Regions from separate parts of the Rhodovulum sp. HP10 genome, predicted to be linked through region 4. Evidence: riboswitches for the same ligand, from Rfam matches in the RefSeq annotation. Region 4 holds a riboswitch; each other region holds the start of a gene.

Region 1 (7,501 bases), 1.0 Mb from region 4:
CGCAGATGCCGACGACCCGCCCGCCCCGGCGCAGATGGCCGAAGATGTCGATGTCCCAGCCATTGGCGCGGATCGAGTCGAGCGCGGGTCGGGTGGTCTTCGAGCCCGGCAGCAGCACCAGATCGGCCTCGGCGGGGATCGGCTCGCCCGGTCGGACCCAGCGCAGATCGACGCCCGGCTCGGCCGACAGCGGATCGAGATCGTCGAAATTGGCCATCCGGGCGATATGGGGCACCGCGATCACCAGTCCGGTACCGCCCCCCGAGGCCGGCCGCTCGAGCGCCAGCGCATCCTCGGCCGGAAGCCGCGCGGCGCCCTCGAACCAGTGGGCGACGCCCAGGAAGGGCCAGCCGGTGCGTTCGGTGATCGTCGCGCAGGCCGGTTCGTAAAGCGAGAAATAGCCGCGGAACTTGTTGACCAGATAGCCCGCGATGCGGGCGCGCTCGGCCTCCGTATGCAGGCACCACGAGCCCACCACGGCCGCCATCGCGCCGCCCCGGTCATTGTCGGTGACGAGGATCACCGGCAGATCGGCGGCCTCGGCAAAGCGCATGTTGGCGATGTCGCTCTTGCGCAGATAGGTCTCGGTGCCCGCGCCCGCGCCCTCGACCAGCACCAGATCGGCCCCGGCCGCGACGCGGTTGAAACTGTCCATGACCGCGGGCAGGAGCTTGGGCTTGAGCTTGTGGTAATGCCGCGCGGGCCAGTTGCCCAGCGGACGGCCCCGCAGCACCACCTGCGAGCCGACCATGGCCTGCGGCTTCAGCAGCACCGGGTTCATGTGGATCGAGGGGGGCAGCCCCGCGGCCTGCGCCTGCAGCGCCTGGGCGCGGCCGATCTCGCCCCTGGGGGCGGTGCCGTCGGGGCCGGGAGGCAGGTCGCTGTCGGCGGCGACGGCGGCATTGTTCGACATGTTCTGCGCCTTGAAGGGCGCGACCTTCAGGCCGCGCCGCGCATAGGCGCGGGCGAGCCCCGCGACAAGGAGGCTCTTGCCGACATCCGAACTCGTGCCCTGCAGCATCAGGGCCTTCGCGCGGCGCGGCGGCACCGGGTCGAGCATCGGTACCGAGATTTCGGGCATCGGCGGGGCCGCATCGCCGGGGGGCAGGTCGGGATAGCGGCTCCGGGTCCGGTCAAGGGTCATGGCGGCTCCTGCGACATTCGGCAGGGGGTGTCGGACGGGGCCCTGCGGATGTCAAGCGCGGCTCAGAACTCGACGCCCGGCTGGCCCTTTATGCCCGAGCGGAACGGGTGCTTGACCAGCGTCATCTCGGTCACCAGATCGGCCGCCTCGATCAGCTCTTCGGGGGCGTTCCGCCCGGTCAGGACGACATGCGACAGCGGCGGCTTCTCGGCCTGCAGGAAGGCCACCACCTCGGCCGGGTCGAGATAGCCGTAGCGCAGCGCGATGTTGATCTCGTCGAGCAGCACCATGCGGATTTCGGGGTCGCGGATCAACTCCCTGGCCTTTTCCCAGCCCTTTTCGGCCGCGGCGATGTCGCGGGCGCGGTCCTGGGTTTCCCAGGTGAAGCCCTCGCCCATGGCATGGAACTGGCAGAGATCGCCGAAATGCGAGGTCAGAAGCCGCCGCTCGCCGGTATCCCAGGCACCCTTGACGAACTGGACCACGGCACAGGGCATCTGATGGGCGATGCAGCGCAGGATCATCCCGAAGCCCGAGGAGGACTTGCCCTTGCCGGTGCCGGTATGCACCAGGATCAGCCCCTTCTCGCCGGATTTCCCGGCCATGATCTTGTCGCGCGCGGCCTTCTTCTTGGCCATCTTGCTGGCATGGCGGGCGTCGTCGGCTGCGGTATTGGTGGGGGCGGTATCGGTCGCGGCGGCGGTCTCGTCGGTCATGGGGGCTCCTTGCGCGTGTCGGGGACAGCTTAGCGGGCGGGGCGGCCGCGTCAAACCCGGGCCGCGCGGCGGTTGTGCCGATTGACAAGTCCCGAGCTGCTTGCAATGACGGATGCGTGACCGGTTCGCCCGGGCCCGAGGGTCCGGACGTGAAAAGGGAACGCGGTGCGCCCGTCCGACGGGACGGGCAATTCCGCGGCTGCCCCCGCAACTGTAAGCGGCGAGCACGGCTGAGAATGCCACTGGGGAGGCCCCCGGGAAGGCCAGCCAAGCTGAGACCCGCAAGCCAGGAGACCTGCCGGCCGCCCGTATCCCCGCAAGGGAGGCGGTTTCCACCGGACGCCGGGGTGCGCGTCTGGCCCGGTTCGGCCGCGTCCCGGCCGCTCCGAGCCTCTCATCCCGTTCGTCCTTTCTCCCGCGGCCTGTCCGGCCGCTCATGTTGAAAGGCAACGACCTTGATCTTCCACGGCAATCTCGTAACCGCCGCGCTGGCACTGACCCTCGTTCCCGGGGTCGCGGCGGCGCATTTCCAGCTGGCCTATACCGAGCAAAGCCTCATCGACGCGCCCGGCGATGTGCCGGTCAAGCTGATCTTCTGGCATCCGCAGGAAAGCGGGCCGGTCATGGATATGGGCGAGCCGCTGGAATTCTACGCCATCCATCGCGGCGAGCGGATCGACCTCAAGCCGACACTCAGCCAGACTGTCTTTCGCGGTCCGCTGAACGAGGCTGTGGCATGGGATGGCAGCCTGCCGGTCAAGCGGATGGGCGATTACGTCCTGGTGACGGTGCCCGCGCCCTATTACGAGGACTCCGAGGATATCTACATCCAGCAGATCACCAAGACCTACGTCAACCGCGGCCAGATGCCCACCGACTGGGACGGCCCGCAGGGGCTCAAGGCCGAGATCCTGCCGCTGGTCAAACCCTATAACGTGATCGCGGGCTCGACCTTCACCGGGCGGGTGCTGTCCGAGGGCGCTCCGGTCGCGGGTGCCGAGATCGAGATCGAATACATGGCGGCCGAGCCCGACATGGCGACGGGCGCGCCCAAGCCCGCGACGGCGGGGCCGTTGCCGGGCGGCGCGGTTGTCGCGGTGACGGACGAGAACGGCTATTTCACCTTCGGCGTGCCGAAGGCGGGCTATTGGGGCTTTGCCGCGCTGGGGGTCGGGCCCGATACCGAACATGAGGGCAAGGAACTCAGCCAGGATGCGGTCCTCTGGATCCGCGCCTTCGATCTGAAATAGGGGCGGGGCCATGCATATCGTGGACGGGGCGCTGGCGGCGCCCGTGGTGATCGGCGGTGCGGTGCTGGCGGCCGGAGGCGTCGCCCGCGGGTTGCGCGATCTGACGCTCGAGAAGATCCCCGCCGCCGGGATGCTCTCGGCCAGCTTCTTCGTGGCCTCGCTGATCCATGTGCCGATCGGCCCGTCCTCGGTGCACCTGATCCTGAACGGTCTGGCCGGGCTGGTGCTCGGCTGGGCCGCCTTTCCCGCGCTGTTCGTGGGGCTGCTGCTCCAGGCGGTCTTCTTCGGTTTCGGCGGACTGACGGTGCTGGGTGTCAATACCCTGAACATCGCGCTGCCCGCGGTGATCGTGCATTACCTCTGCCGGCGCGGGATCGCGTCCGGCAGTCCGCGGACCGCCGCGATCTGGGGCGGTATCGGCGGCGCGCTGGCCATCGCGCTGACCGCCGCGCTTGTCGGTGTCGCCCTCGCGCTCAGCGGTGCGGCCTTTCTTCCGGCGGCCAAGCTGGTCTTTCTCGCCCATGTTCCGGTGATGGCGATCGAGGGCCTGCTGAGTGCCGCAGCCGTCTACCTGGCCATCCAGGTCAAGCCCGATCTCTTTCTCAGCCTGCAAGGACCCGCCCGATGATCCGCCCGATTTTCCTGACCCTGGCGCTTGTTCTGGCGCCCATGCCCGCGCTCGCGCACAAGGTGATCGCCGCCGCCTATCCCAGCGGAGCCCTGATCGAGGGCGAGGTCGGCTTTTCCAATGGCGACATGGCCGTCGATGCCCCGGTCGGGGTGTTCGATCCCGAGGGCAACCGCCTCGGCGAGGCGATGACCGGTGCCGACGGGCTGTTCACCTTCCGCCCGACGCGCGCCGTGGCCCATGTCTTCCGCGCCGATCTGGGCGCGGGCCATGTCGCCGAATTCACCATGAGCGCCGAGGAGGTCGCGGCGATCCTCGACAGCCCCGCCGCTCGGGCTGCCGCCGAAGCTGCCGCTGAAACCGCCCCTGAAGCCGGGGCAGGGGACGCGGCCCCGGTTTCGGACGGGCGCAACCCCTCGACCTTCCCGCTGGAGGCAGTCCCCGCCCAGGCGCCCGCCGGGCCTTCGGCGGCCGCGCTGATCGCCGCGCCGGGGCTGAGCGAGGCCGACAAGGCCGAGATCGCGAAGATGCTGCGCGACGAGCTGCGGCCGCTGCGCCGCGAGATCGCCGCCTATCGCGAGAAGAACGACCTGCAGACGATCCTTGGCGGCATCGGCTATATCGCCGGGATTTTCGGGCTTTGCTTCTATGTCGCCGCGCGGCGCCGGATGAAGGGCTGACCCCCGGTGTCCGACATCCTCACCGCCGACCGGGCGGCGCCCGGTGCCGTCTCGCGTCTTGACGGGCTCGATCCGCGCACGCGGCTGATTGGGGCGGGGGCCTTCGCCTGCGTCACGGTCGGCGCCTCATTCCTGCCGGTGCTGCTGGCAGCGCTTCTTCTGGCGCTGGGGCTGATGGCGCTGTCGGGCCGGGCGGCGGGCCGGACGCTGCGGCGGATGGCGGCGATGGACGGCTTCATCTTCCTGCTGGTGGCGATGCTGCCCTTCACTACGCCCGGAACGCCGGTCATGGCGCTCTGGGGGGTCGAGGCCTCGCGCGAGGGGCTCCTGCATGCCGCCCGCATCCTGCTGACCGCCAATGCGGTGGTGCTGGCGCTCCTGTCGCTGGTCGGCACGCTCGAGCCGGTGACGATGGGTCAGGCGCTTCACCGTCTCGGCACGCCCGAGCGGCTGGTGCATCTGCTTCTGTTCACCATCCGCTATATCGAGGTGCTGCGCGCCGAATACCTGCGGCTGCGCCGGGCGATGAAGGTCCGGGGCTTCCGGCCCGGCACCTCCTGGCATACCTATCGCAGCCTCGGCTATCTGGTCGGCATGATGCTGGTCCGCGCGGTCGAGCGCTCGGAACGGGTGCTGGCGGCGATGAAATGCCGGGGCTTCTCGGGCCGGCTCCCGATGCTCTCCGGCTTCGCCTACGGCCCCCGCGACGCGGCCTTCGGTGCGGGGCTCGGGGCGCTGTTGCTGGCGATGATCCTGGCGGAGCTTGTCCATGGCGTTGTTTGAGATCGACGGGCTCGTCTTCGGCTATCCCGGCCGGCCGGCGATCCTGCAGGGCGCGGGGCTGAGGCTCGAGGCGGGCCAGAGGCTGTCGGTCGCGGGGGCGAACGGCTCGGGCAAGTCGACGCTGTTGCAACTGATGGTCGGGCTTCTCGTTCCGCAGGCGGGGCGGATCCGTGCCTTCGGGCAGGTGCGCCGGGCCGAGCCCGATTTCCACGAGGTGCGCCGCCGGGCGGGGCTGGTCTTTCAGGACCCCGACGATCAGCTGTTTTGCCCGACCGTGGCCGAGGATGTGGCCTTCGGGCCGCTCAATCTGGGGCTCGGCCGCGAGGCGGCGATGGCCAGGGTCGAGGCGGTGCTGACCCGGCTCGATCTCATGCATCTGAAGGATCGTGTCACCCACCGGCTGTCGGGCGGCGAGAAGCGGCTGGTCAGCCTTGCCGCGGTGCTGGCGATGGAGCCCGAGGTGCTGCTGCTCGACGAGCCGACCAATGCGCTCGACGAGGAGAATGCCGGGCGGCTGGTCGCGATCCTGCAAGGTCTGCCGCAGGCGATCCTGCTGGTGACCCATGATGCCGAGATGCGCGCGCGGATCGCGCCCGAGGGGCTGCGGCTGCAGGCCGGCCGGCTGGTGCCCGCCTGAGCCGTCAGCCCCGCTTTCAACCTCGCCGCATCAGGTAGATGTCCATCAGCCAGCCATGCCGGGTGCGGGCCGCGTCGCGGGTCTTCAGGATCTCGGGCCCGGCCTCGGCCAGCGGCCCTTCGATTGCAATCTCCTCGGCCATGCCCAGATAGGCGCCCCACCAGATCCGGATGCCCTCGGGGGCGAGGCTCTGGAAGGCGCAGCCGCCATCCAGCATCGCGACCACGGTGTCCGCCCCTTCGGGCCAGCCATGATCGCGGATCTGCCGGCCCGTGGTGACAACGACCGGCGCGCCGATCTCGTTCAGCGGGATGCGATGGGCGGCGCAGAGCGCCTGGATCGCGGTGATGCCCGGGATGACGGTGATCTTGGGCGCGGGCGACAGCCGTGCCGCGATCCGGAGCGAGCTGTCATAAAGCGAGGGATCGCCCCAGATCAGCAGTGCCACCTTCCGGGGCGCGGGGTGCGTCGCCGCGACGGTCTCGGTCCAGACCCCGGCAATGGCGTCGTGCCAGTCCAGCACGCCCGCGCGATAGTCGCCCGAGGCGTCGCGGACGGGCAGGTCGAACTCGGCGATCCGGCCGCTTGCGTCCTCGCCCAGGACGCGTGCACAGATCTGGCGGCGCAGATCGGCAAGATCGGCCTTGTCCGCCCCCTTGCGCGGGATCAGGATCAGATCGGCGTCCCGGATCGCCTCGGCGGCCTGGAAGGTGACATGGTCGGGATTGCCGGTGCCGATGCCGATCAGGACAAGCTCATGCATCGCGGGCCTCCTCGACCAGCGGCCCGAACAGGATCAGCCCCGGCGCGGCCGAGCCATGGCTTTCGGCCAGGAGCGCCGCCAGCCCCGCGACCGTGGTCCGGGTCAGCGCCTGATCCGGCGTGCCCACGCCCTCGGCCAGCAGCGCCGGCGTGGTTTCCGGCAGGCCGCGCGCGATCAGCGTCGCGGCCAGATCCGGGAAGGTGCGCTTGCCCATGTAGACGACCGTCGTCGCATGTTCGTCGGCCAGTGCGGCGATGTCGATGTCGCGCGGCAGGTGGCCGGTCACGTCATGGCCGGTCACGAACTGCACCCGTCGGGCGGTCAGCCGCCGGGTCAGCGGAATGCCCGCCGCCGCCGCCGCCGCGCAGGCCGAGGTGACGCCGGGGATGACCTCGTAACCGATGCCCGCCGCCCGCAGCGCGGTGATTTCCTCTTCGAGCCGTCCGAACAGCCCCGAATCGCCCGATTTGAGCCGCACGACGCGCTGCCCCGAGGCGGCGTAATCGACCAGCAGGCGGCTGACATGGTCCTGCTTGGGCGAGGCCCGGCCCGCGCGCTTGCCGACGCCGACCAGATCGGCGCCCGGCCGCACGTGGCCCAGGATCGGCCCCGAGGACAGATCGTCGAACAGGACCGCATCGGCCTTTGCCAGCCGGTCGACCGCCTTCAGGGTCAGAAGCTCGGGATCGCCGGGGCCGGAACTCACGAAGCTCACGAAACCGCTCATCTTGGGTCCTCCGCGATCAGGTGAAAGAAGCTGCCCGTGACCGGGCCGCGCCGCGATCCTGTCTCGGCCACATCCGCGCCACTGGCATCGGTGACGCAGGCGAGTGCTGCGTCGGGCTGGGAAAGGATCGTCGAATAATGGAATTCATGGCCCCGCAGCCTCGTGCCGGGGGC
Region 2 (7,501 bases), 1.4 Mb from region 4:
GTCGGCCAGCACCAGTTCGGCCGCCTCGCGGGCAGCGGCGCTGCCCTTCCGGCCCATGGCGATGCCGGCATCGGCGCGCTTGAGCGCGGGCGCGTCATTCACCCCGTCGCCGGTCATCGCCACCGTCAGCCCCCGCGCCTGCAGCGCGCTCACCAGCCGCAGCTTATGCGCCGGAGAGGTGCGGGCGAAGATGTCGGTGCCGGTCGCGGCCGCGGCCAGCTCGGCATCGTCCATCGCCTCGACATCGGCCCCGGTCAGCACCCGGTCGGTATTCTTCAGCCCGATCTCGGCGGCGATGGCGCGCGCGGTCGCGCCGTGATCGCCGGTGATCATCTTGACCCGGATCCCCGCCGAATGGCAGTCGGCCACGGCCGCGATGGCCTCGGGCCGGGGCGGGTCGATCAGCCCCACCAGCCCGATCAGGCTGAGCCGCCCGTCGAGATCGTCCTGCGACAGCCCCTCCTGCCCGGCGGGCATCGCGCGGCGCGCCAGCGCCAGCACCCGCAGCCCGTCTTCGGCCAGCTCCTCGACCTTGCGGTGCCACTCCCCGGGCGCGAAAGGAGCGGTGCCGCCACCCGGCGCCATCCGGTCGGTGCAAAGCGCCAGCACCGCCTCGGGCGCGCCCTTGACCAGAAGTTCCGCCCCGCCCGCGGGATCGTCGACCAGCACCGCCATGTAGCGATGCGCGGCATCGAAGGGAATGGCGTCGCGGCGGGTCCGGTCGCCGACGGGCGTCCCGATCTTGCCCGCCAGCGCCAGCAGCGCGCCCTCCATCGGGTCGCCCTCGACCCGCCAGAGGCCGCCCGCCTCCTGCAGGCCACCGTTATTATGGCCGCCCTCATGCAGAACCGCGTCATTGCAAAGCGCGGCACATCTTGCCAGCGCCGCCAGCAGGCCGGGATCGGCGGCTGTCCTGCCCCCTTCCCTGCCCCCGGCCCCAGCCTCGGCCCCTGGCTCAGCCCCGGACGAGACATCGGCCGCAACATAGACAGGACGCAACTCTCCCACGGGCGCATAGCCCTCGCCCGCGACGGCCAGATCGGCCTCGCCCAGCGCCAGCCGCGCAGCCATCATCTCGTTGCGCGTCAGCGTGCCGGTCTTGTCCGAGCAGATCACCGAGACCGAGCCCAGCGTCTCGATCGCGGGCAGCCGGCGGACGATGGCATTACGCCGCGCCATCGCCTGAACCCCAACCGCCAGCGTGATCGTCAGCACCGCCGGAAGCCCCTCGGGGATGGCCGCGACCGACAGCCCGACCACCGCCATGAACAGCTCGCCGAAGGACATGTGGCCGACATGGAAGCCGTAGGCCAGCAGGCTGCCCGCGACCAGCAGGATGAAGACCGTGAGCCAGCGCGCGAACAGATCCATCTGCCGGACCAGCGGCGTCGTCAGCGTCTCGACCGAGGCCAGCATGCCGCTGATCCGCCCGATCTGGGTGGCGGGACCGGTCGCCACCACGACGCCGCGCCCGGTGCCCGCCGCAGCCAGGGTGCCGCTGAACAGCATCGGCAGCCGGTCGGCCAGCGCCGCCTCGGGCGCGACGGCGGCCACCGCCTTCTCGACCGGAACGGATTCGCCGGTCAGGATCGCCTCCTCGACGCGCAGCCCGCGCGCCTCGATCAGCCGCAGATCGGCCGGCACCCGGTCGCCGGCCTCGATCAGCACCACATCGCCCGGCACCAGATCGGCCGCATCGACCGTCACCCGGCGCCCGCCCCTGAGCACCGCCGAGCGCGGCGCCAGCATGTCGCGGATCGCGGCCATCGCCTGCTCGGCCCGGCCCTCCTGCACGAAACCGATCACCGCATTGACCAGCACCACCGCCAGGATCACCCCGGTATCGACCCAGTGCTGCAGCGCGGCCGTCACCCCGGCGGCGGCGATCAGCACATAGATCAGCACGTTGTGGAACTGCGCGAGGAAGCGCAGAAGCGCATTGCGCCCGGGCGGGTCGGGCAGACGGTTGGGGCCATGGGTGGCCAGCCTCCGGGCGGCCTCGTCGGGCGCAAGTCCGCCCGGCACGGCCGACAGCCCGGCCAGGGTCTCGTCGGCGCTCAGCGCGTGGAAGGGACGGTCGGAACGGTCTGGCATGGGGGTCTCCCTTGTCGAGCCGGTCTGGCAGCCGCCTTCTGCGGCCGCGATACGGTCGGCCGCCCCCGGAAGGGCGGCCGCGGGTCAGGCGGGCTGCGGCGCCTCGCTGTCGATCCCCGGGATCGCGGTGCGCTCTGTCTCGGGCGCACCCGACAGCAGCTCGACGGCGCGGTCGGCCGCGTCCTGGAACGGCTCGAGCACCAGATCGGCGCCCGCCCCCATCAGATCGCGGGTATCGGCCGCGCTATGCGAGGCCACCGCGATGCGGCCCCGGAAGCCCGCGCCGCGCGCAAGCTGGATCAGGGTGCGGCGGGTGTCTTCCTCGGTCAGCCCCTTGGGCAGGATCGGCACGCTCGACACCACCCAGGCGGCCTCGGCCAGCGGCAGTTCGGCCACGAATTCCGGGTCGCTGGCATCGCCATAGCAGGCCTCGATGCCAAGTTCGCGGGCCCGGCGAACCGCCTGCGGGTTGAAGTCGATGCCCAGGACGTCGATGCCGCGCTTCTGAAGTCTCAGCCCGATGGCGGTGCCGAACCGGCCAAGCCCGAAGATCAGGACCCCGGCCCGCCGCCTGCAGCTTGTGGCCTCGGTCTCCGGTTCGCGCGGGGTGCCGCGGCGCTCGAAGAGGCCCAGAACCGGTTCGCAGAGATCGTAAAGCCGGTGCGAATAGGTGATCATGTAGGTCGAGGCCGCGATGGTCACGAGCCCGACCATGGTGACAAGCCCCAGCGCGTCGGGCGCGACATGGCCGAGCGAGACCCCCATGGCGACGAAGATCAGGGAGAACTCGCTGATCTGGGCCACGGTCAGCCCGGCCAGGAAGCCGGTGCGCTTGCGATAGCCCATCGCCCCCATGATCGCGAGCACGATCAGCGGGTTGCCGATCAGCACGAACAGCGAGAACAGGATCGCCCCGGGCACATGCGCCCCCAGAAGCGACAGATCGAGCGCGGCCCCCAGCGCGATGAAGAAGAACAGCAGCAGGAAGTCGCGCAGCGGCGCCAGCCGGGCGGCGATGGTCTCGCGATAGGGGGTCGAGGCCAGCGACACCCCCGCCAGCAGCCCGCCGACCTCCTTGCCGAGCCCGACGAAATCGGCGACCGCGGCGAAGATCGCGGCCAGGGCGATGGCGAAGATCACCAGCAGCTCGGGCGCGCGGGCCAGCCGCTCGGAGAGCGGATCGGCGACATAGCGCACGAAAAGGACCACGGCGCCCACCATCGCCAGACCGAAGCCCAGAACCGACAGCACGTTGCCGCCGCCATGCCCGCCGCCCTCGGCCGACCCGATCCCGATGGCCGACAGCACGATCATCGCCAGCACCACCACCAGATCCTGCACGATCAGGAAGCCAAGCGCGATCTGGCCATGCAGCGCGTCGATCTCGCGCTTGTCCGAGAGCAGCTTGACGATGATGATGGTCGAGGAGAAGGTCAGCGCCACGGCGACGTAAAGGCTGGTGACATGGCCAAGCCCCAGCCCCAGCCCGATCAGGTAGCCGAAGACCGAGGTGAAGGCCACCTGCCCCAGCCCGGTCAGAAGCGACACCGCCCCGAGCGAGCGGATCAGCTTGACGTCGAGCTTGATGCCCACGAGGAACAGCAGCACCGCGATCCCGAGCTGCGACAGAAGGTCGATCTGGTCCGACGAACGCACGATGTCGAGCGCCGAGGGCCCCGCGACCAGCCCGACGGCGATGAAGCTCACGATCAGCGGCTGGCGCAGCAGCAGCCCCGCGAACCCGATGGCCGCCGCCAGCACCAGAAGCGTCGCGATCTCGCCGAACTGCGAATGCAGCAACGTCTCCATCACGATACCCTCCGTTCCGGAAGGGTCCGATCCGGGCCCGTGGCGATGAAGGCGACAGGAATGGTCATGTCGGGATGCGGGGTCCGGTGCGGCAAGAGGGTCATCGTCGGGGGCGTGCCTTTCAAAATGATCTGGGCTCACATAAGTACTTCTGCGGAAAGATGAACGCCCCCGATCAGATTTGACGCAGCGCTATCGGCAGCAGGCGGCGGGGGGCTGCCCGAAGGGAGGGAGGCAGGCATGAAAACCATACTGGTGGGCACCGATTTCTCGGAACGGTCCGACCGCGCGCTGCGCCGCGCCACGCTGCTGGCCCGCCAGACCGGCGCCGCGCTGCGGCTGGTGCATGTGGTCGATGACGATCAGCCTGTCAGGATCGTCGAGGCCGAGCGCGAGGCCGCGGCCGGGCTTCTGCAACAGCAGGCGGCGACGCTGCGCGAGCATGACGGGCTCGACTGCGCGGCGCATGTGGTGCTGGCCGATCCCTTTGCCGGGCTGATCGAGGCCGTGCGCCAGCTTGGGGCCGACCTGCTGGTGATCGGGCCGCACCGGCGCCAGATCCTGCGCGATGTCTTCATCGGCACCACGGCCGAGCGCACGATCCGCGCCGCCGCCTGCCCGGTGCTGATGGCCAATGCGCCGCCGGTCGGCCCCTATCGCCATGCGCTGCTGGCGACCGACCTGTCGGAAGGCTCGCAGGGCGCGTTCCGGCGCCTGGACGGGCTGGGCTTCGGCCATCGGCTGCGCAGTTCGGTGCTGCATGTCTTCGACGCGACCGAAGCGGCGATGATGCGGATCCACGCCACCCGCGAGGACGACCGGGAGGCGCATCTGCGCGAGGCCGGGGCCGAGGCGGCCCGCGCCCTGACCGAGTTCCTGCGCGAGCTGCCGCAGGGTCCGATGATCGAACTGGTGCGCCACCGGAGCGGCAGCGCGGCCTCCGAGATCCTCGCCGCCGCGACCGAGGCCGAGGCCGATCTGATCGTTGTCGGCACCCAGAGCCGCGGCGCGTTCGAAACCATGGTTCTGGGCAGCGTCGCCCGTCAGGTGCTGCGCAGCGCCACGGCCGATGTGCTGGCGGTCCCTCCCGCCCCGGCCTGACGCGCCCCACCTTCGGTGTCGCAGCCTGCGGTCGGCGCCTTTAGTCCCCGCCGTCTTTTACCCCGTCGTCTTTTGCCGAATCGTCCTTTGCCGCGCCATCCTCGCGGCGAAGCCGGTGGATCTCGTCCGCGCCGGTCGGCTGCGGCGGGCGCGGGCGGCGGACCGGCGGGTCGGTCTGCGGCCGGCCCGACCAGGGCTGCGGATATTCCAGCCAGCGCTGGATGAAGTTCCAGGATTGCAGATAGCCGTCATGCGGCAGCGTGCAGGCCGAGCAGTCCTTCCGGGTCAGCCCGTTGGCATCGGTATAGGTCTGATAGGGTCCGGGGCATTCATAGGCGATCAGCGGACAGTAGCAGAACAGGCAGTTGAACTCGCGTGCCACGCCCTTGTGGCAGGGCAGGAACGGACAGGCGCTGTTGGTGAAGCCCTTGAAGGCCTCGTTATCGGTCAGGTCCTTGGGTTGCATGGCGCAACTCCTTCCGGTCGGCGGCCGCGGACGGACCCGCCCCGGGCCGGTCAGCGGCGGGATGAAGGCCGCACCCGCCCGCGAAGCGAAGGCAGATCGCGGCCGCTTGCCCCGGCAATGGCGCCCAGCCCGGACGACCGGACACGCCACCCGTGGGGCGGTTCGGCGCGCTGGCAGGTCTCCTGGCTTGCGGGTCTCGGCCGGTCCGCCCGCCTTCCCGGCCCGGGCGATGCCGGTTCCGGTGGCGGTTCGGGGCGGTGGCTCGCCGCTGACAGTTGCGGGGGCAGCGCCGGATTTGCACCGGCTTCCCTTTTCACTCCCTCGCGGGAGCACCAGAACGCCCCCCATCAATGGGGTCCCGGCCGGCCGCTGTCAATCCGCGGGGCTCTTGCGAGCGGCCCCGGCAAGGCGCTACCTTGCGCCCATGACCTTCTTTCCGACAGAAACCAGATGACGGCGCGGGCGGGCTTCACGCTCGGCTCGGAAACCGTTCCGCCCGGCAGTCGCCGCACCGTGGATCTGCCGGTCTCGGTGCTGTCCGACCACACCCCGGTCACGCTCTCGGCCCATGTCGTTCATGGTCGCCGCCCGGGCCCCGCGATGTTCGTGACCGCGGGCGTGCATGGCGACGAGGTGATCGGGGTCGAGATCGTGCGCCGGCTTCTGAGCCTGCCCGCGCTCGGCGCGCTGCGCGGCACGCTGATCGCCATTCCCATCGTCAATGCCTTCGGCTTTCTCAACCTGTCGCGCTACCTGCCCGACCGGCGCGACCTGAACCGCTGCTTTCCCGGCTCGTCGGGCGGCTCGATGGCCGCGCGGCTGGCGCATCTTCTGGTCGAGGAGGTGGTCGGGCGCTGCCAGATCGGCATCGACCTGCATTCAGCGGCAGTGCATCGCACCAACCTGCCCCAGATCCGCGTGGTTCCGGACGCGCCCGAGCTGGCCCGGCTGGCCCGGGTCTTCGCGGCCCCGGTGGTGCTGAGCTCCGGGGCACGGCCGGGCTCGCTGCGCGAGACCGCGGCGCGGATGGGCGTCCAGATGCTGCTATACGAGGGCGGCGAAGGGCTGCGCTTCGACGAGGTCGCGGTCCGGGCCGGGCTTTCGGGCGTGCTGCGGGTGATGTTCGACCGCGGCATGATCCCCGCCAAGGGCGTACCGAAGGCGCGGCGCGCGCCGCTCGACTGCCGGGTGTCGCACTGGCTGCGCGCGCCACAGGGCGGGCTTTTGCGTACCTACCGCTCGGAAGGCGACGTGGTCGCGGCGGGCGATCTGCTTGCGGTGGTCTCGGACCCGTTCGGCGAGATCGAGGCCGAGATCCGCGCTACCGAGCCGGGCATCATCGTCGGCCGCGCCATCCTGCCGGTGGTGAACGAGGGCAATGCGGTCTTTCATCTGGCCGCGATCGCCCCCGCCGACCGCGCCGAGGACCGGATCGACGCCTGGGCCAGCGAGGTCGCGGCCGGGCAGCTTTTCGACGAGGACGAGATCCTCTAGGTGTTTGATCCCACGGTTTGATGGTGTGATCCTTTCTCAAGCTTGGAAGGAAGCCGTATGGGACAAGTTCGTCATGGCAGCGCCACGACCACGCACGCCGTCAGAGTCACCCCGGAGCCGGCCGAGCTCTGTTCCAGAACCGAAACCCAAGACGATCCCGGGCAGACGCGCCTTGGCGGAGGTGCAATGGGCGCAGATCCAGGGCCAGCTTCCGGCACGGGAAGGCCTTCCCGGCCGCTCCGCATCGACGACCGGTCGTTCGAGGATGCCGTATCTTGGCTGGCGCGCAGGGCAGCTCTCAGACGGGATCGTCCGGCGGAGTTCGGCAAGGGGAGAGCGGACCAGGCACGGTTCCGAAGACAGGCGATCTCCGGGGTCAGCGACGGTCTTTCCAGCCGTTTATCCGAGGATCCCGACGCCGGACATGATCTGATCGACAGCACGATCTGCAAGGTCCAGGGCGATGGACCCGGCCAGAAGGGCAGCTCAGCCTTTAGGCATCGGTCGCCCGCGCGGCGGTCGACGACGAAAACTCAG
Region 3 (7,501 bases), 990 kb from region 4:
CGAGGCTCGGCCGAGCTCGGGCCCTGGCTGTCGGCACGCGGCGTCGCCTTCGAGCCCTGGGACGAGGGCAACCTGCCCTTCTCGCGCCGCACCGCCTTCTTTCTGGGCGGCGGTCAGGCGCTGACGAATGCCCTCTGGCGCGCGGCCGAGCGGCTGGGCATCCGCATCCTCGAAGGCCGGATCGAGGCGCTGCCACCCGACTGGGCCGAGGACCGGCCGCTTCGGCTGAGCGTGCACACAGGGCCCCGTGAGACAGACACCGGGACCTGCCATATCGAGGCCGGGGCTCTGGTCCTGGCCACGGGCGGGTATGGCGCCAACCGGGCCGCGCTTGTCCGCCATCTCGGCCCGGGCGCGGCCGCCTTCGCCAATCGCGGCACCCCGTATCAGGAGGGCGCGCCGCTTCTGTGGCTGATGGACCATGGTGCGGCCACGGTCGGGCAGCCGGGCGACGGCCATCTCGTCGCTGTCGATGCGCGCGCCCCCGGTGAGGATGCAGGCATCGTCAGCCGCGCCGACGGCATGCATCTCGGCCTCGTCGTCGATGCGAGGGGACAGCGGTTCCGCGACGAGGGCTCGGATGTCGGATCGGCCCGCTATTCGGTCTGGGGCCGGGCACTTGCCGAGCGCGCCGATCCGCGCGCCTGGCTGATCCTCGATGCCGACGGCGCGGCCAGGCTGCCGCCCCTGCCTTACCCGCCGCTCAGCGCCGGAAACCCGGCCGATCTGGCAAGGCTTTGCGGCATCGACCCCGCGGGGCTTGCCGCGACGCTGGAGGCGCTCGCCGCGCATCTCGACCGCGGCGCCCCGCTCGAACCACCCCGGAGCCGCCCCGAAGGCCTGCCCTTCCCGGCGCCCCTCCGCCCGCCCCTCGCGGCGATCCCGCTGCTGCCGGGGCTTGCCTTCACCCGCCACGGGGTCGCTGTCGACGGCACCGCCCGGGTGCGGCTCGAGGACGGCGGCAGCGCGCATCGGGTCTTTGCCGCGGGCGCCGCGATGGCGGGCGGGCTGCTGGGCCAGGGCTATCTCTCGGGCAGTGCGCTGGCCATTGGCGGGGTCTTCGGCCGGATCGCCGGGGCGGGCGCGGCCAGCATCGCGGGCCCCGACGCCCGCCAGGCCGGGCCCGGCGCCGTCCCGTCCCTCCCGGCGGCGGACCCCGCCCCCCCCCTCTCACAGCCTGCCTCCGCGGCCTCCAGGCCCTGGCAGGAGGCCGCCCGCGCGCTGAACATCTGCAATAGCTGCGGTTTCTGCACCGGGCTTTGCGCGGTCTTTCCGGCGGCCCAGCTCCGTCCGGCCCTCGCGGCAGGCGATCTGCGCCACCTGGCGCATCTTTGCCATGACTGCCGCTCCTGCCATTACGACTGCCAATATGCCCCGCCCCATGCGCTGGCGGTGAACCTGCCCGCGGCCCTGGCCGAGGCGCGCGCAGCCGATTACGCCGCCGGCCTGCCCGCGCGCCTGCCCGGGGCGATCTTCCTGCTCTGCCTTCTCGGCCTGCCGCTGCTGGCCCTTCTGGCGATCCCGCCCGAGAGGCTCTTTGCCACCGGCACCGCGCCCGGCGCCTTTTACGAGGTGATCCCGCATTGGCTCATGGCCGGAGGCGCGGGGCTGGCTTTCGGCGGCGCGGCGCTGGTGCTGGCGATCCGGCTCGGACGGTTCTGGCGTCAGACCAGAGGCCCCGCCGCGCGGCCGGGCATCCGCCCCCTGCTCCGGGGACTGGGTGCGGCGCTGCGGCTCAGCAATCTCGGCGAGGCGCGCGGCTGCGACGGGCCAGAGGGCCCGACCGGCCCGGCGCGGCGGATCTTCCATCACCTGCTGGCGGGCGGCTTCGTGCTGACCGGGCTGGCGACGCTGGCCGGGGCCCTGCTTCACGCCCGGGGCGAGATCGCGCCCTATCCGCTGGCCTCGGCCCCGGTCGGGCTGGGCACGCTGGGCGGTCTCGCCATGCTTGCCGGGCTTGCGGGACTGTCGCATCGGCGCATCCGGGCCGACCGCCGCCCTGCCTCGGCCCGGATGGAGACCGCCGACCGCGACCTGAGACGGGCCCTGGGCATTGTCGCGGGCTCGGGCCTCGCGCTGCTGGCCCTGCGCGACGGGCCGGCGATGGGGCTGATGCTGGCGCTCCATCTCGGGTCGGTCCTGGGGCTCGCGCTGGCGCTGCCCTTCGGCAAGCTCTCGCACGGGGCCTATCGCGGCCTCGCCCTGATCCGCCACGCCGCCGAACGCGCGGCCCGGCCAAGGCCCCGTCGCTGAGACCCGTCGCCGAGACCCGTTACCGAACCCTGCCGCCGAACCCGTCCCCCAGGCATCGTCCCCAAGCATCGCGCTTGACAAGCGCGCGCCCGGAAGGGCATGAACCGCCGCGCTGGTGCCCGTCATCGGACGGGTGAAAAGGGAATGCGCCAGAGGCCGGGTTCGATGCATCGGGCCTTCAAGCGCAGCCGCCCCCGCGACCGTGACCGGAGAGGCCGCCCGCATGCCACTGACCCGAACGGGCCGGGAAGGCAGGGCCGCCGCCGAAGGCCCCTGCCTTCGAGATCCGCAAGCCGGGAGACCTGCCAGCGCAGACGACGTGAACCGGACGGGGTGTTCCGGTGTCGGGTCCGGCTTCGGCTCTGCCCGCTCCCGCCCTTGTCCTCCGACCCGTGGGGCCCGACGATGAGTGTTTCCGTTTCCTTCCGCCGCTCCTTCCGCGACCGGAGCCGCCCGGCATGAGCGCGCCCGAGGCCCCTGCGGTCGAGCTTCTGGTCTGCACCACCTGCAAGCGCCGCCAGCCCGCCGATCCCGACGCCCCCCGCCCGGGCAGCCTGCTTCACGAGGCCGTCCGGACTCATGGCCTGCCCGAAGGCGTGCGCCTTGTGCCCGTCGAATGCCTCTCGGCCTGTGCCTCGGGTTGCACCGTCGCGCTGCGGGGGCCGGGCCGCTGGACCTATGTCTATGGCAATTTCGACGAGACGACCGGCGCGCCCATCATCGCCGAGGGCGCCCGCGCCTATCGCGACGCCGCCGACGGGCTCGTGCCCTGGCGCGAGCGCCCCGAGCATTTCCGCAAGAACTGCATTGCCCGTATCCCGCCCATGGAGGCCCTGAAATGACCGATCTCGCCAAGCTTCCCGTCACCGTCGTCACCGGCTTTCTCGGCTCGGGCAAGACCACGCTGATCCGCCACCTGATGCAGAATGCGGGCGGCCGCCGCCTGGCCGTCCTCGTCAATGAATTCGGCGATGTCGGCGTCGATGGCGAGATCCTGAAGGGCTGCGCCCTGCCCGACTGCCCGGCCGAGAACGTGGTCGAGCTTGCCAATGGCTGCATCTGCTGCACCGTCGCCGACGAGTTCATCCCGACGATGGAGGCGCTTTTGCAGCTCGAGCCGCGCCCCGACCATATCCTGATCGAGACCTCGGGGCTGGCCCTGCCGAAACCTCTGCTCAAGGCGTTCGACTGGCCCGCGATCCGCTCGCGCATCACCGTCGACGGGGTGATCGCGGTGGCCGATGCCGAGGCCGTGGCCGCGGGCCGCTTCGCGCCGAATGTCGCCGCCGTCGATGCCCAGCGCGCCGCCGATGACAGCCTTGATCACGAGACGCCGCTGTCCGAGGTCTTCGAGGACCAGATCGCCTGCGCCGATATCGTGCTGCTGACCAAGCCCGATCTCGCCGGCCCCGAGGGGCTGGCCGCCGCCCGCGCCGTGATCGAGGCCGAGGCGCCGCGCAAGCTGCCCGTGGTCGAGGTGACCGAGGGCGCGGTCGATCCGCGCGTGATCCTGGGACTTGGCGCGGCCGCCGAGGATGATCTCGACGCCCGGCCCAGCCATCACGACAGCGGCGCCGAGCATGACCATGACGAATTCGAAAGCGTGGTGATCGATCTGCCCGAACAGGACGACCCCGAGGCGCTCTCGGCCCGGATCGAGGCGCTGGCGCGCACGCAGAACATCCTGCGGGTCAAGGGCCATGTCGCGGTCGCGGGCAAGCCGATGCGGCTTCTGGTGCAGGCGGTGGGCGCGCGGGTGCGCCATCAGTTCGACCGGCCCTGGGGGCCGGACGAGACCCGCGCCACCCGGCTTGTCGTGATCGCCGAGCATGACGATATCGACGAAGGCGCGATCCGCGCGGCCCTGAGCGCCTGAGGCCGCCCCCATGCATGTCGTCTTCCGCGAAAGCCACGGGCTCGAGGAAACCGCCGTTCCGACGGATCTGGGTCAGGACCCGGCCGATCTGGCGGTGCTGTCCTTTTCCGACAGCGATCTCGGGGCCTTCGCGGCGGGCTGGCATCGCGGCGGCGGCCCCGAAGGCCGGATGCCCACCCTCAGGCTGGCCAATCTCGCGGCCCTGATCCATCCGCTCTCGGTCGATACCTATGCAGAGCGCACGCTTTCGGGGGCGAAGGGCATCCTGATCCGGCTGATCGGCGGGCGCGCCTATTGGGAGTACGGGCTGACCCAGATCGGCGCGCTGGCCCGCGCGCATGGCATCGCGCTGGCCGTGCTGCCCGCCGACGGGCGCCCCGATCCGCGGCTCGACGCGGCCTCGACCCTGCCGGTCTCGACACTCAGGCGCCTGTCCGAGCTCTGCGACGAGGGCGGTGCGGTCGCGGCACAGGCGGCGCTGGCGCAACTGGCGCTGGCCGCGGGGCTTTACGCCGCGCCCGTGATCGGCACCAAGACCGTGCCCGAGATGGGCGCCTGGAGCCCCGAGGGCGGAGCCGTGCCCGCGCCCGACCTGTCGCCGGTGGATGCCCCCCGGATCGTCCTGACCTTCTACCGCGCCTATGTCACCGCCGCCGATCTCGGCCCCGTCGAGGCGCTTTTCGACGCGTTCCGGGCGCGCGGCTGCGCCGTCACCGGCCTCTTCGTGCCGTCCCTGAAGGCGCCCGAGGCGGCGCGCTGGCTGGCGGACCATCTGCGCGCGCTGAGCCCCGCCGCCATCGTCAACGCCACCGCCTTTTCCGGCAAGGGCGAGGACGGGACCTCGCCGCTCGATGCCCCGGGCGTGCCGGTCTTTCAGGTGGCGCTGTCTTCCGCCCCCGAAACCGCCTGGGCCGAGGCCGAGCGCGGGCTGTCTCCGGCCGATCTTGCCATGCATGTGGTCCTGCCCGAGGTCGATGGCCGGATCTTCGCGGGCGTTGCGTCCTTCAAGGAGGCGGGCACGCGCGACCCCGGCCTGCAGTTCGCCCGCATCGCCCACCGCGCCCATCCGGGCCGGATCGCGGCCATCGCCGACCGCGTCTTGGCCTGGACCGGCCTTGCCCGCACATCGCTGGCGAACCGCCGCCCGGCGCTGGTTCTCTCGACCTATCCCGGACGGCCCTGGCAGATGGCCCATGCCGTCGGGCTCGATGCGCTGGCCTCGGCCGAGGCGGTGCTGGAGGATCTGACCCGCGCCGGTCTGCCGGGCGCCCCGGCCGGGGATCTTGCGGGCGATCCGGCAAAAGATCTGGCTGGAAGTCTGGCGGGGGCCCTCGGCCACGAGACCCTGAGCTGGCCGCTTGCAGATTACCAGACCGCGTTGGCCGCCCTGCCCGCCGCCTTGCGCGACGCCCTGTCGGACGCCTGGGGCGCGCCCGGGGCCGATCCGGCCTGCCGCGACGGCGCCTTTCATTTCGCGGCCACCCGGCGCGGCGCGGCGCTGGTCGCGCTCCAGCCCGAGCGCGGCACGCCCGAGAGCCGCGAGGGCGATTATCACGACCTCTCGCGGGTACCCCGCCATGGCTATGTCGCCTTCTATCTCTGGCTGCGCCGGGCCATGGGCTGCGACGCGCTGATCCATATCGGCGCGCATGGCACGCTGGAATGGCTGCCCGGCAAGGCGGTCGCGCTGTCCGAGGCCTGCTGGCCCGAGGCGCTGATCGGCGATCTGCCGGTGATCTATCCCTTCATCGTCAACGATCCCGGCGAGGCGGCGCAGGCCAAGCGCCGGATCGGCGCGGTGACGCTGGGCCATCTGCCGCCGCCGCAGCGCCAGGCCGGCAGTTCCGAACGGCTGGCCCGGCTCGAGACGCTGCTCGACGAGTTCTCCAATGCCGACGGGCTCGACCCGCGCCGCCGCGACCGGCTGATGGCAGATATCCGCGCCGAGGCGCAGGCCCTCGGCGTCGAGGCCGATCTGGGACTGGAACCGGGGCTCTCACCCGCCGAGGCCATCACCCGCATCGACCGCTTCGTCTGCGACGTCAAGGAAAGCCAGTTCGGCGACGGTCTGCATGTCTTCGGCCGCACGCCGGAAATACAGCCGGAAACACGGCCCGAGGCCGCCTCCGGCTTCGACACCGGCGCCTCTGTCGCGGCCGAGAGCGCCGCCCTTCTCGGCGCGCTGCAGGGCGCCCCGGTCGCCCCCGGCCCCTCGGGCTCGCCCTGGCGGGGGCGGCGCGACGTGCTGCCGACGGGGCGCAACCTCTTCACCACCGATCCGCGCGCGGTGCCGACGCGCTCGGCCCATGCCCAGGGCGTGCGGCTGGCCGAGGATCTGGTGCGCCGCCACCTGCAGGATCATGGCGACTGGCCCCGGCAGCTGGTCGTCGATCTCTGGGGCTCGGCCACCATGCGCACGGCGGGCGAGGATTTCGCCATGGCGCTGCACCTGCTGGGCGTGAAGCCGGTCTGGGACGAGGGCACCGAGCGCGTCTCGGGCATCGAGGTGCTGCCCGTCGCCATGCTCGAGCGGCCGCGGCTCGACGTGACCTTGCGTGTCTCGGGGCTGTTCCGCGATGTCTTCCCCGCGCTCTCGGCCCTGTACCAGCAGGCCATCCGCGCGCTGTCCCGGCGCGACGAGGCCCCCGACTGGAACCCCTATGCCGGCCGCCCCGAGACCCCGCGCGTCTACGGCCCCGCGCCGGGGATCTACGGGCTCGGCATGGAGACGCCAGAACCCACCGAGGCCGGGCGGCAGGCGGCGGGGGCCGCCTGGCTCGCCGCCAGTGCCTGGGCGCTGGACGGGGCCGAGGCGCGACGCGACGCCGAAGGCATCCGCGTGCGGGTCGCCGGGGCCGAGGCCTTCGTCCATGCCCAGGACCTGCCCGAGACCGACCTACTGCTGGCGGCCGATTACGCCCGGCACGAGGCGGGCTTTGCCGCGGCGCAGGGTGTCACCGGGGGCCGCGCCGCGCTCTACCATCTGGACAATACCGACCCCGCCCGGCCCCGCACCCGGACCCTGAGCGAAGAGATCGCCCGCGTCGTCCGCGCCCGGGCCACCCACCCGGCCTGGCTTGCCGGCATGCAGCGTCACGGCTTTCGCGGCGCGGCCGAGATCGCTGCGACGCTCGACCACATGGCGGCCTTCGCCCGTCTGGCGGGGGTCGTGCCCGACCACCTTTTCGATCTCTATTTCGAGGCCACGCTGGCCGATCCGGGCTTGACGGCCTTCCTCGAAGAGGCCAACCCGCAGGCGCTCGCGGCGATGCGGGCCGAATTCGCGGCGCTGGCGCGGGACGGGCTCTGGCAGACCCGCCGGAACTCGATCGCGGCCGCGCTGACAGATCTGGAGACCCCGAATGCCCCATG
Region 4 (7,501 bases):
TGGGCCAGACCGAGATCGCGCTGGCGGTCGAGGGTGCCACCTGTGCCTCCTGCACCGGCCGGATCGAGCGGACGCTCATGGCCCAGCCCGGTGTGCTCGGGGCGGCGATGAACCTTGCGAGCGGTGAGGCCCGCGTCACCGTCGCCGAAGGGCTGGACGACGCCGCCGCGCTCGCCCGAGCGGTGACCGAGGTCGGCTATCCGTCCCGCCCGCTGGGTGCCGAGGACCGGCCCGAGCCCGGCGCAGCCCAGGCCGCCGAGGCCCGTGGGCTTGCCCGCCGGGCCTGGACCGCGGGACTTCTGGCGCTGCCGGTCGTGCTGCTGGAAATGGGCGGACATGTGGCGCCCGGTGCCCGCGAGGCGCTCGCCGGGATCGTCTCCGAGACCGGTCTGCGCATCGTCTCCTTCCTGCTGACCACCGCGATCCTCGCCGGTCCCGGCCGCGCCTTCTTCGTCAAGGGCGTGCCGCTCCTGCTGAAGGGCGCGCCCGACATGAATGCTCTGGTCGCGCTCGGCACCGCCGCCGCCTGGGCCTATTCGACCCTTGCAACCTTCGCCCCCGGCCTGCTGCCCGAAGGCACGGCGCATATCTATTTCGAGGCCGCCGCGGTCATCGTCACCCTGATCCTGATCGGCCGCAGCCTCGAGGCCCGCGCCCGCGGCCGCACCGGCGAGGCGATCCGGCATCTTCTGGGCCTGCAGCCGCGCAGCGCCCGGGTGGTGACCGAAAATGGCCTCGAGGAACGGCCCGTCGAGCAACTCGCGCCCGGCGATCTGATCGAGATCCGGCCCGGCGAGCGCATCCCGACCGATGGCGAGATCGTCGAGGGCCAGGGCCCGGTCGACGAATCGATGCTGACCGGCGAGCCGATGCCGGTCGACAAGGCGCCCGGCGACGCAGTCACGGGCGGCACCGTCAATGGCGCCTCCGCGCTGAGATTCCGCGCCACCCGGGTCGGCCGCGATACCGCGCTGGCCCAGATAGTGGCGATGGTCGAGACGGCGCAGGGCGCCAAGTTGCCGGTGCAGGCGCTGGCCGACCGGATCACCGGCATCTTCGTTCCCGCCGTCCTCGTCGTTGCCGCGCTGACCGTGGCGCTCTGGCTGATTGTCGGTCCCGACCCGGCGCTGGGGCTTGCGCTGGTCGCGGGCGTCTCGGTGCTGATCGTCGCCTGTCCCTGCGCAATGGGGCTGGCCACGCCGACCTCGGTGATGGTGGGCACGGGCCGCGCCGCCGAAATGGGGGTTCTCTTCCGCAAGGGCGATGCGCTGCAAAGCCTGTCGGGCGTCGCGACGGTCGCCTTCGACAAGACCGGCACCCTGACCGAGGGCCATCCCGAATTGACCGGGATCCGGCTGGCCGACGGCTTTGAAAGGGACGATGTCCTGGCCGCTGCCGCCGCGCTCGAGGCCCGCTCGGAACATCCGCTTGCCCGGGCCATCCTGGCCGCCGCGCCAGATCATCCCGAGGCCGAAGGGGTCGAGGCGTTGCCCGGTTTCGGCGTCCGGGGACGGATCGGCGGCCGTGACGTCCTGGTGGGCGCCGAACGGCTGATGGCGCGCGAGGGCATCGCGCTCGGGCCCCTCGAGGCCGAGGCCGCGACGCTGGCCGCCACGGGGGCGACGCCCGTTTTCGTGGCCATCGACGGAGGGGCGGCGGGCGTGCTGGCGCTGGCCGACCCGATCAAGCCCTCGGCGCGCGCGGCGATCGCGGGGCTCCACCGGATGGGTGTCGCGACCGCGCTGATCACCGGCGATACCGAGCCGACCGCGCGCGCCGTCGCGGCCGAGCTTGGCATCGACCGTGTCGTGGCGGGCGTTCTGCCCGGCGGCAAGGTCGAGGCGCTGGAGGGGCTTCGCGCCGAGGGCCCGGTCGCCTTCGTCGGCGACGGGCTGAATGACGCGCCCGCACTGGCCGCGGCCGATGTGGGGCTTGCCATCGGCACCGGCACCGATGTCGCCATCGAGGCGGGCGACGTGGTGCTGATGTCGGGCGATCCGCAGGGCGTGGTCAATGCGCTCCATGTCAGCCGCCGGACTCTGGCCAATATCCGCCAGAACCTGTTCTGGGCCTTCGCCTATAACGTCGCGCTGATCCCGGTGGCGGCAGGCGTGCTCTATCCGCTGAACGGCCTTCTCCTGTCGCCGATGCTGGCCGCGGGCGCGATGGCCTGCTCGAGCCTCTTCGTGCTGTCGAACGCGCTTCGGCTGCGCGGGCTCGGCCCGCTGGAGGCCGGGTCATGAATATCGGCGACATCTCGAAGGCCACCGGGCTGCCGGCCAAGACCATCCGCTATTACGAGGAGATCGGTCTGATCCGTCCGGCCCGGGGCGACAATGGCTACCGGCATTTCTCGGAAACCGACCGGCACAACCTGACCTTTCTGGGCCGGGCCCGGTCGCTCGGCTTCTCGATCGAGGAATGCCGGGCGCTTCTGGCGCTTTACACCGACAAGGAGCGCGCCAGCGCCAATGTGAAGCAGATCGCCCGCGTCCATCTGGCGCAGATCGAGGCCAAGATCGCCGAGTTGCAGGCGATGCGCGCCACCTTGGCCGAGCTGGTCTCGGCCTGTGCGGGCGATCAGCGTCCCGATTGTCCGATCCTGAAGGGGCTGGCGGGCGAGGGCTGAGCCCGCTCAAAGGGCTTTGACAATGCGCGCCGATGGGCTAGGCAGGAGCGACTTCGGTTCCGGCCGGGAAGGCCGGATAAAAGGGAACGCGGTGCGCCCTCTCAGGGGCAACTCCGCGGCTGCCCCCGCAACTGTAGGCGGAGAGCGCGGCTGACAGATGCCACTGGGCCAGGGCCCGGGAAGGCCAGCCAAGCAAGGACCCGCAAGCCAGGAGACCTGCCGGAGCGACGATCACCCTTTCCGGGCGCGGGGCGCGCCCCGGAGCGGCCAGCCCGCAGCGGTGAGACAGATCACCGTCCGGGGAGCTGGCCCGATCCCGCCGCACCCCGGACCGCCCGCAAGGGCAGGGAAGGGCAGGGCGATGGACGATCCGGAGACAAGACCGGCCGACCAGGACGGAGCGCGCGCATGAGGGGGCAGGGGCTTTTCTGGGCGCTTGCGCTGCTGGTGGCGGCGCTTTTCGGGCTGTCGCTGCTGATCGGTCCGGCCGGGCTGTCGGTCGGCGACAGCCTCTCGGCGCTGCTGGCCGGGCGCGGCGAGGCGGCGGTGCTGGTCATGCGCGAGATCCGGCTGCCACGCGCGATCCTTGCCGTGCTGGTGGGCGCGAGCCTCGGGCTCTCGGGTGCGGCCCTTCAGGGCTACATGCGCAACCCGCTGGCCGAGCCCGGTCTGATCGGCGTCTCGTCGAGTGCCGCGCTGGGCGCGGTGCTGGCGCTGCAAACGGGGCTCGCCTCGGCGCATGTGCTGGCGCTGCCGGCCTCGGCGCTGACCGGCGCGCTGATCGCCGTCTCGCTTCTGCTGCTTCTGGCCGGGCCGCGCGGCGGCGCCTTCACGCTGATCCTCGCGGGCATCGCGCTCTCGGCGCTGGCGGGGGCACTGACGCAACTGGTGCTGAACCTCTCGCCCAACCCCTATGCCACGGCCGATATCGTGTTCTGGCTGATGGGCTCGCTCGCCGATCGCTCCTTCACCCATGTCTGGCTGGCGCTGCCGCTGACGCTTCTGGGCTGGCTGATGCTGGCCGGGCTCGGCCGCGGGCTCGACGCGCTGACGCTGGGCGAGGATGCGGCGGCGGCGCTGGGCATCCGGCTCGGGCGGCTGCGCCTCGCGCTTGTGCTTGGCGTCGCGGCCTCGGTCGGGGCCGGGGTGGCGGTCGCGGGGGCCATCGGCTTTGTCGGGCTGATCGTGCCGCATCTTCTGCGCCCGCTGGTCGGCGCCCGGCCCGGGCGCCTGTTGCCGGCCTCGGCGCTGGGCGGCGCGGCCTTGCTGCTTGCCGCCGATATCGGCGTGCGTCTGGTGCTGCCCGACCGCGATCTCAAGCTGGGTGTCGTCACCGCGCTGATCGGGGCGCCGCTGTTCATCCGGCTGATCTTCCGCACCCGGGCGGAGGCAGGCGCATGACCGGCCTCAACCTCACGCATCTGAGCGTCCTGCGCGGCGCCTGCCCGGTGGTCGACGATGTCACCGCGCGGCTGTCCCCCGGCGAATGCGTGGGCCTTGTCGGCCCCAATGGCGCGGGCAAGACCACCTTGATGCGCGCAGCCCTCGGCCTCGTGCCGCACAAGGGCGGATCGAGCCTTGCCCGCCTTGCCGCCTCCGAGCGTGCCCGCATCGCCGCCTGGCTGCCGCAGATGCGCGAGATCGCCTGGCCGGTCAGCGTCGAGACCCTGGTCGGGCTCGGCCGCACGCCGCATCTGGGGCCGGGCCAGGGCCCTGGCCCGCGCGACCGTGCCGCCATTTCTGCCGCGATGGACAGGCTCGGGCTTGCCGGGTTCGCCACGCGCCGCGCGACCGAGCTGTCGGGGGGCGAGCAGGCGCGGGTGCTGATCGCCCGGGCGCTGGCGCAGGAGGCGCCGGTCCTGATGGCCGACGAACCCATCGCCGGGCTCGACCCCGCGCATCAGTTCACCACCATGGAGCTGTTTGCGGGGCTCGCCGCCGAAGGCCGCCTGGTGATGGTCTCGCTGCACGATCTGGGGCTGGCGGTCCGGTTCTGCACCCGGCTCCTGCTGATGCATCGGGGCCGTCTGGTGGCCGACGGTCCGCCGCGCGCGGTGCTGAGCGAGGCCAATCTGGCCGAGGTCTTCGGGCTGCGCGCCTATCTGGCCGAGACCCCCGACGGCCCGGTCTTCCAGCCGCTGGAGGTGGTGCGATGACCCCCAATTCCTGCCTGACCGAGGAGCCCGCCGCATGATCGAGCCGATCCTGTCCTTCCTTCACACCGGCGGCGCGGCGATGTGGGCCATCGCGGCCTTGTCGGTCGCAACGCTCAGTCTGATCCTCTGGAAGCTCTGGGGCCTCGCACGGATGGGTGCCTTCGCGGGCGCCCGGGCCGAACGCTCGGTCGCGCTCTGGCAGGAGGGCGCGCGCGAGGCGGCGGTGGCGGCGGTCTCGGGCCGGGTCGGGCTGCGGGCGCGGCTGGTTCGCGCGGCCATCGGGGCGCTGTCGCTGGGCCTGCCCGAGGCCAAGGCCCGCGAAGAGACGACCCGCGTCGCCCGGCGGCTGCTGGCCGAGCTTCGCGCGGGGCTGCGGGCGCTGGAACTGATCGCGGTGATCGCGCCGCTTCTGGGGCTTCTGGGAACCGTTCTGGGCATGATCGACGCCTTTCAGGCGCTGCAATCGGCGGGGGCCGCAGCCGACCCGGCCGATCTGGCGGGTGGTATCTGGGAGGCCCTTCTGACCACGGCGGCCGGCATGGCGGTGGCGATCCCGGCGGCGGTCTCGCTCAGCTGGTTCGAATCCGTTGCCGACAGCGCCCGCGCCGACATGGAGGACCTCGCGACCCGGCTTTTCCTGGCAGCGGATGCGGGTTGATGTTCAGCTTCGACACGCCCCGGCGGACGCGCCGCCCGAGCCTCACGCCGATGATCGACGTGGTCTTCCTGCTGCTCGTCTTCTTCATGATCGCCGCCCGCTTCGGCCCCGAGGCAGGGATCGGGATCTTTGCAGCGCAAGGCGGCGGGGCGGCCGACTGGCAGGGGCCGCCAAGGCTCATTGAGCTGCGCCCCGACGGGCTGTCCCTGAACGGGCAGGCGATGGCACCCGAGGCCATCGCAGCCGAACTGGCGCGGATCACGCCTGTGCCGGGCGATCCGGTCCTGCTGCGCGCCCGGGACGGGGCCGATCTGCAGGGGCTGGTCGATGCGATGGAGGCGCTCGGCCGGGCCGGGGTCGCGGGGCTCATGATGGTGGAGTGAGGCGATGTTCGACTTCGGCGAGGACGAGCGGCAGGACAGGCAGGGCGAAAGCATCGTTCCGATGATCAATGTCGTCTTTCTTTTGCTGATCTTCTTTCTGATGAGCGCGCGGCTCGTGCCGCCCGCCCCCTTCGAGACCGCACCGCCGCAGGCGGACGGGGCCGAGCCCGCCACGGGTGACATGCTGCATCTGTCGGCCGCGGGCGATCTGGCCTTCGGCGATCTTAGGGGCGAGGCGGTCTTTGCGGCTCTCGCCGCCCGTCCCGAGGGTGCCGCGCCGCTGGTGATCCGGGCCGATGCCGGGGTCGAGGCGGCAGCATTGGCGCGTCTTGCCGCGCGGCTGACGGCCGAGGGGCGTGGCCCACTGCGGCTGGTGACGGTGCCGCGATGAAACGGGCGGGCGAGCTTCTGGCCTTCGTGCCGCTGGCCCTCGCGCTTCATGTCGGGGCCTTCGCGCTGGCGCGGCCGCCGCAGGGGGGCGTTGCCGGGGCCGAGGGCGGCCCGGGGGACGACGCGCTGGTGACGCTGGCGGCGGCGCCTGCGTCCTATGCCAGGCTTGCCGATGACTGGACCGAGGCCCCGGCGCCCGAGACCGACCTTGCCGGCCTGCCCGCGCCAGAGCCAGAGCCCGAAAGCGTGCCGCGCGCCGAGCCGCTCAGCGCTGCGACGCCGCGTCCGGCCCTGCCGAAGCTTGCCGAACCGCGCTCCGAGGCCGACCTGCCCGCGCGCCCCGAGAAACCCGAGGCCCAGCGCGCGCCGGACCCGGCGCCGGTGCTTCGGCCCGAGGCCCGCCCCGATCTCCTGCGCAAAGCTGCCCGCTCCGCGCCGCCATCCGAGGCCCGTGCGGCCCAGGTGGCGCGGGGGCGGGCGGAGGCTGCCGAGGCCGGGGCGGGGGCGGCCGGCGGCGCGCCGACGCTGTCGCCCGCCCGGGCCTCGTCGCTACGGGCCGAATGGGGCGCGCGGATCCTGGCGCGGGTCGATCGCAGCCACCGCTATCCGCGCGGTACGCGGGCCAGCGGCCGGGCGCTGGTCGAACTGGTCCTGGCGCGCGACGGACGGCTTCTGTCGGCCCGGCTGGTCCGGAGCGCGGGCGATGCGAGGCTCGACGAGGCGGCGCTGGCGACGGTGCGTCGGGCCGGGCGCTTTCCGCCCGCCCCCCACGGGCTCGAGGCCGCGCGCTACAGCTTCACGCTTCCGCTCCGGTTCGAGTGGCGAGGATAGGTCCCCCGCGGGCCAGTGCCGTCAAAGGGAACGCCGCCAAAGGGCCGGGGGCGTTTCGGGTGTTGTGACTCAAGCCCGCCGCCTTGTCCGCCCGACCGGGGTAATCCGCCTGCCCGGGCGGTCCGGTTTTGCGGGGACTGACAAGCCTCGCGACGCCTGCTTTCCGGGGCAGGCTGGGCAGGCAGGTCTGGAGCCCGGTCTTTCGGTCTTTCCGGGGCGGCCCTCAGGCGGTTTGGGGGCGTCGGATCAGCGCGGCCGCGCCCCGGGCCCGGTCGGACAGACCCGCGCCCGGGGTCTCGGCCAGGATCAGCAGTCGTGCCCGCATGCGCGGATCCCAGAACTGGTCGATATGGGCGGCGATGGCGGCTTCTGCCTCGTCATCGGGCAGGCGGGCGAAGGCGGTCGCGATCTGGTTGGCCATGTAGGCAAGCTTGTCAGGGGTCATGGGGGATCT

Evidence for each region. Region 4 has a riboswitch for cobalamin ahead of ACK8CO_RS03150 (FecCD family ABC transporter permease). Riboswitches for the same ligand answer to the same signal wherever they lie in the genome.
Region 1: linked by a shared signal. The riboswitch ahead of ACK8CO_RS17825 (DUF4198 domain-containing protein) and the one ahead of ACK8CO_RS03150 (FecCD family ABC transporter permease) in region 4 are both predicted to bind cobalamin.
Region 2: linked by a shared signal. The riboswitch ahead of ACK8CO_RS16150 (cysteine-rich small domain-containing protein) and the one ahead of ACK8CO_RS03150 (FecCD family ABC transporter permease) in region 4 are both predicted to bind cobalamin.
Region 3: linked by a shared signal. The riboswitch ahead of ACK8CO_RS17910 (DUF1636 family protein) and the one ahead of ACK8CO_RS03150 (FecCD family ABC transporter permease) in region 4 are both predicted to bind cobalamin.

Annotation. Positions count from the first base shown of each region.
Region 1 covers NZ_CP180201.1:3,803,267-3,810,767, forward strand. The annotation lists gene ACK8CO_RS17815 (cobyric acid synthase) at 1-1,060, opposite strand, end outside; gene cobO (cob(I)yrinic acid a,c-diamide adenosyltransferase) at 1,207-1,860, opposite strand; cobalamin riboswitch at 1,965-2,178, shown strand; gene ACK8CO_RS17825 (DUF4198 domain-containing protein) at 2,316-3,110, shown strand; gene cbiM (cobalt transporter CbiM) at 3,121-3,738, shown strand; gene ACK8CO_RS17835 (cobalt ABC transporter permease) at 3,735-4,418, shown strand; gene cbiQ (cobalt ECF transporter T component CbiQ) at 4,425-5,201, shown strand; gene ACK8CO_RS17845 (energy-coupling factor ABC transporter ATP-binding protein) at 5,188-5,838, shown strand; gene cobF (precorrin-6A synthase (deacetylating)) at 5,855-6,601, opposite strand; gene cobA (uroporphyrinogen-III C-methyltransferase) at 6,594-7,328, opposite strand; gene ACK8CO_RS17860 (cobyrinate a,c-diamide synthase) at 7,325-7,501, opposite strand, start outside.
Region 2 covers NZ_CP180201.1:3,444,265-3,451,765, reverse strand. The annotation lists gene ACK8CO_RS16165 (HAD-IC family P-type ATPase) at 1-2,094, opposite strand, end outside; gene ACK8CO_RS16160 (cation:proton antiporter) at 2,179-3,903, opposite strand; gene ACK8CO_RS16155 (universal stress protein) at 4,144-5,004, shown strand; gene ACK8CO_RS16150 (cysteine-rich small domain-containing protein) at 5,045-5,470, opposite strand; cobalamin riboswitch at 5,625-5,822, opposite strand; gene ACK8CO_RS16145 (succinylglutamate desuccinylase/aspartoacylase family protein) at 5,921-6,964, shown strand.
Region 3 covers NZ_CP180201.1:3,817,058-3,824,558, reverse strand. The annotation lists gene tcuA (FAD-dependent tricarballylate dehydrogenase TcuA) at 1-2,253, shown strand, start outside; cobalamin riboswitch at 2,350-2,578, shown strand; gene ACK8CO_RS17910 (DUF1636 family protein) at 2,712-3,095, shown strand; gene cobW (cobalamin biosynthesis protein CobW) at 3,092-4,129, shown strand; gene cobN (cobaltochelatase subunit CobN) at 4,140-7,501, shown strand, end outside; gene ACK8CO_RS17895 (precorrin-8X methylmutase) at 7,492-7,501, shown strand, end outside.
Region 4 covers NZ_CP180201.1:702,121-709,621, reverse strand. The annotation lists gene ACK8CO_RS03160 (heavy metal translocating P-type ATPase) at 1-2,243, shown strand, start outside; gene cueR (Cu(I)-responsive transcriptional regulator) at 2,240-2,629, shown strand; cobalamin riboswitch at 2,667-2,868, shown strand; gene ACK8CO_RS03150 (FecCD family ABC transporter permease) at 3,038-4,030, shown strand; gene ACK8CO_RS03145 (ABC transporter ATP-binding protein) at 4,027-4,785, shown strand; gene ACK8CO_RS03140 (MotA/TolQ/ExbB proton channel family protein) at 4,820-5,443, shown strand; gene ACK8CO_RS03135 (ExbD/TolR family protein) at 5,443-5,826, shown strand; gene ACK8CO_RS03130 (ExbD/TolR family protein) at 5,831-6,217, shown strand; gene ACK8CO_RS03125 (TonB family protein) at 6,214-7,047, shown strand; gene ACK8CO_RS03120 (formate dehydrogenase subunit delta) at 7,271-7,492, opposite strand; gene fdhD (formate dehydrogenase accessory sulfurtransferase FdhD) at 7,482-7,501, opposite strand, start outside.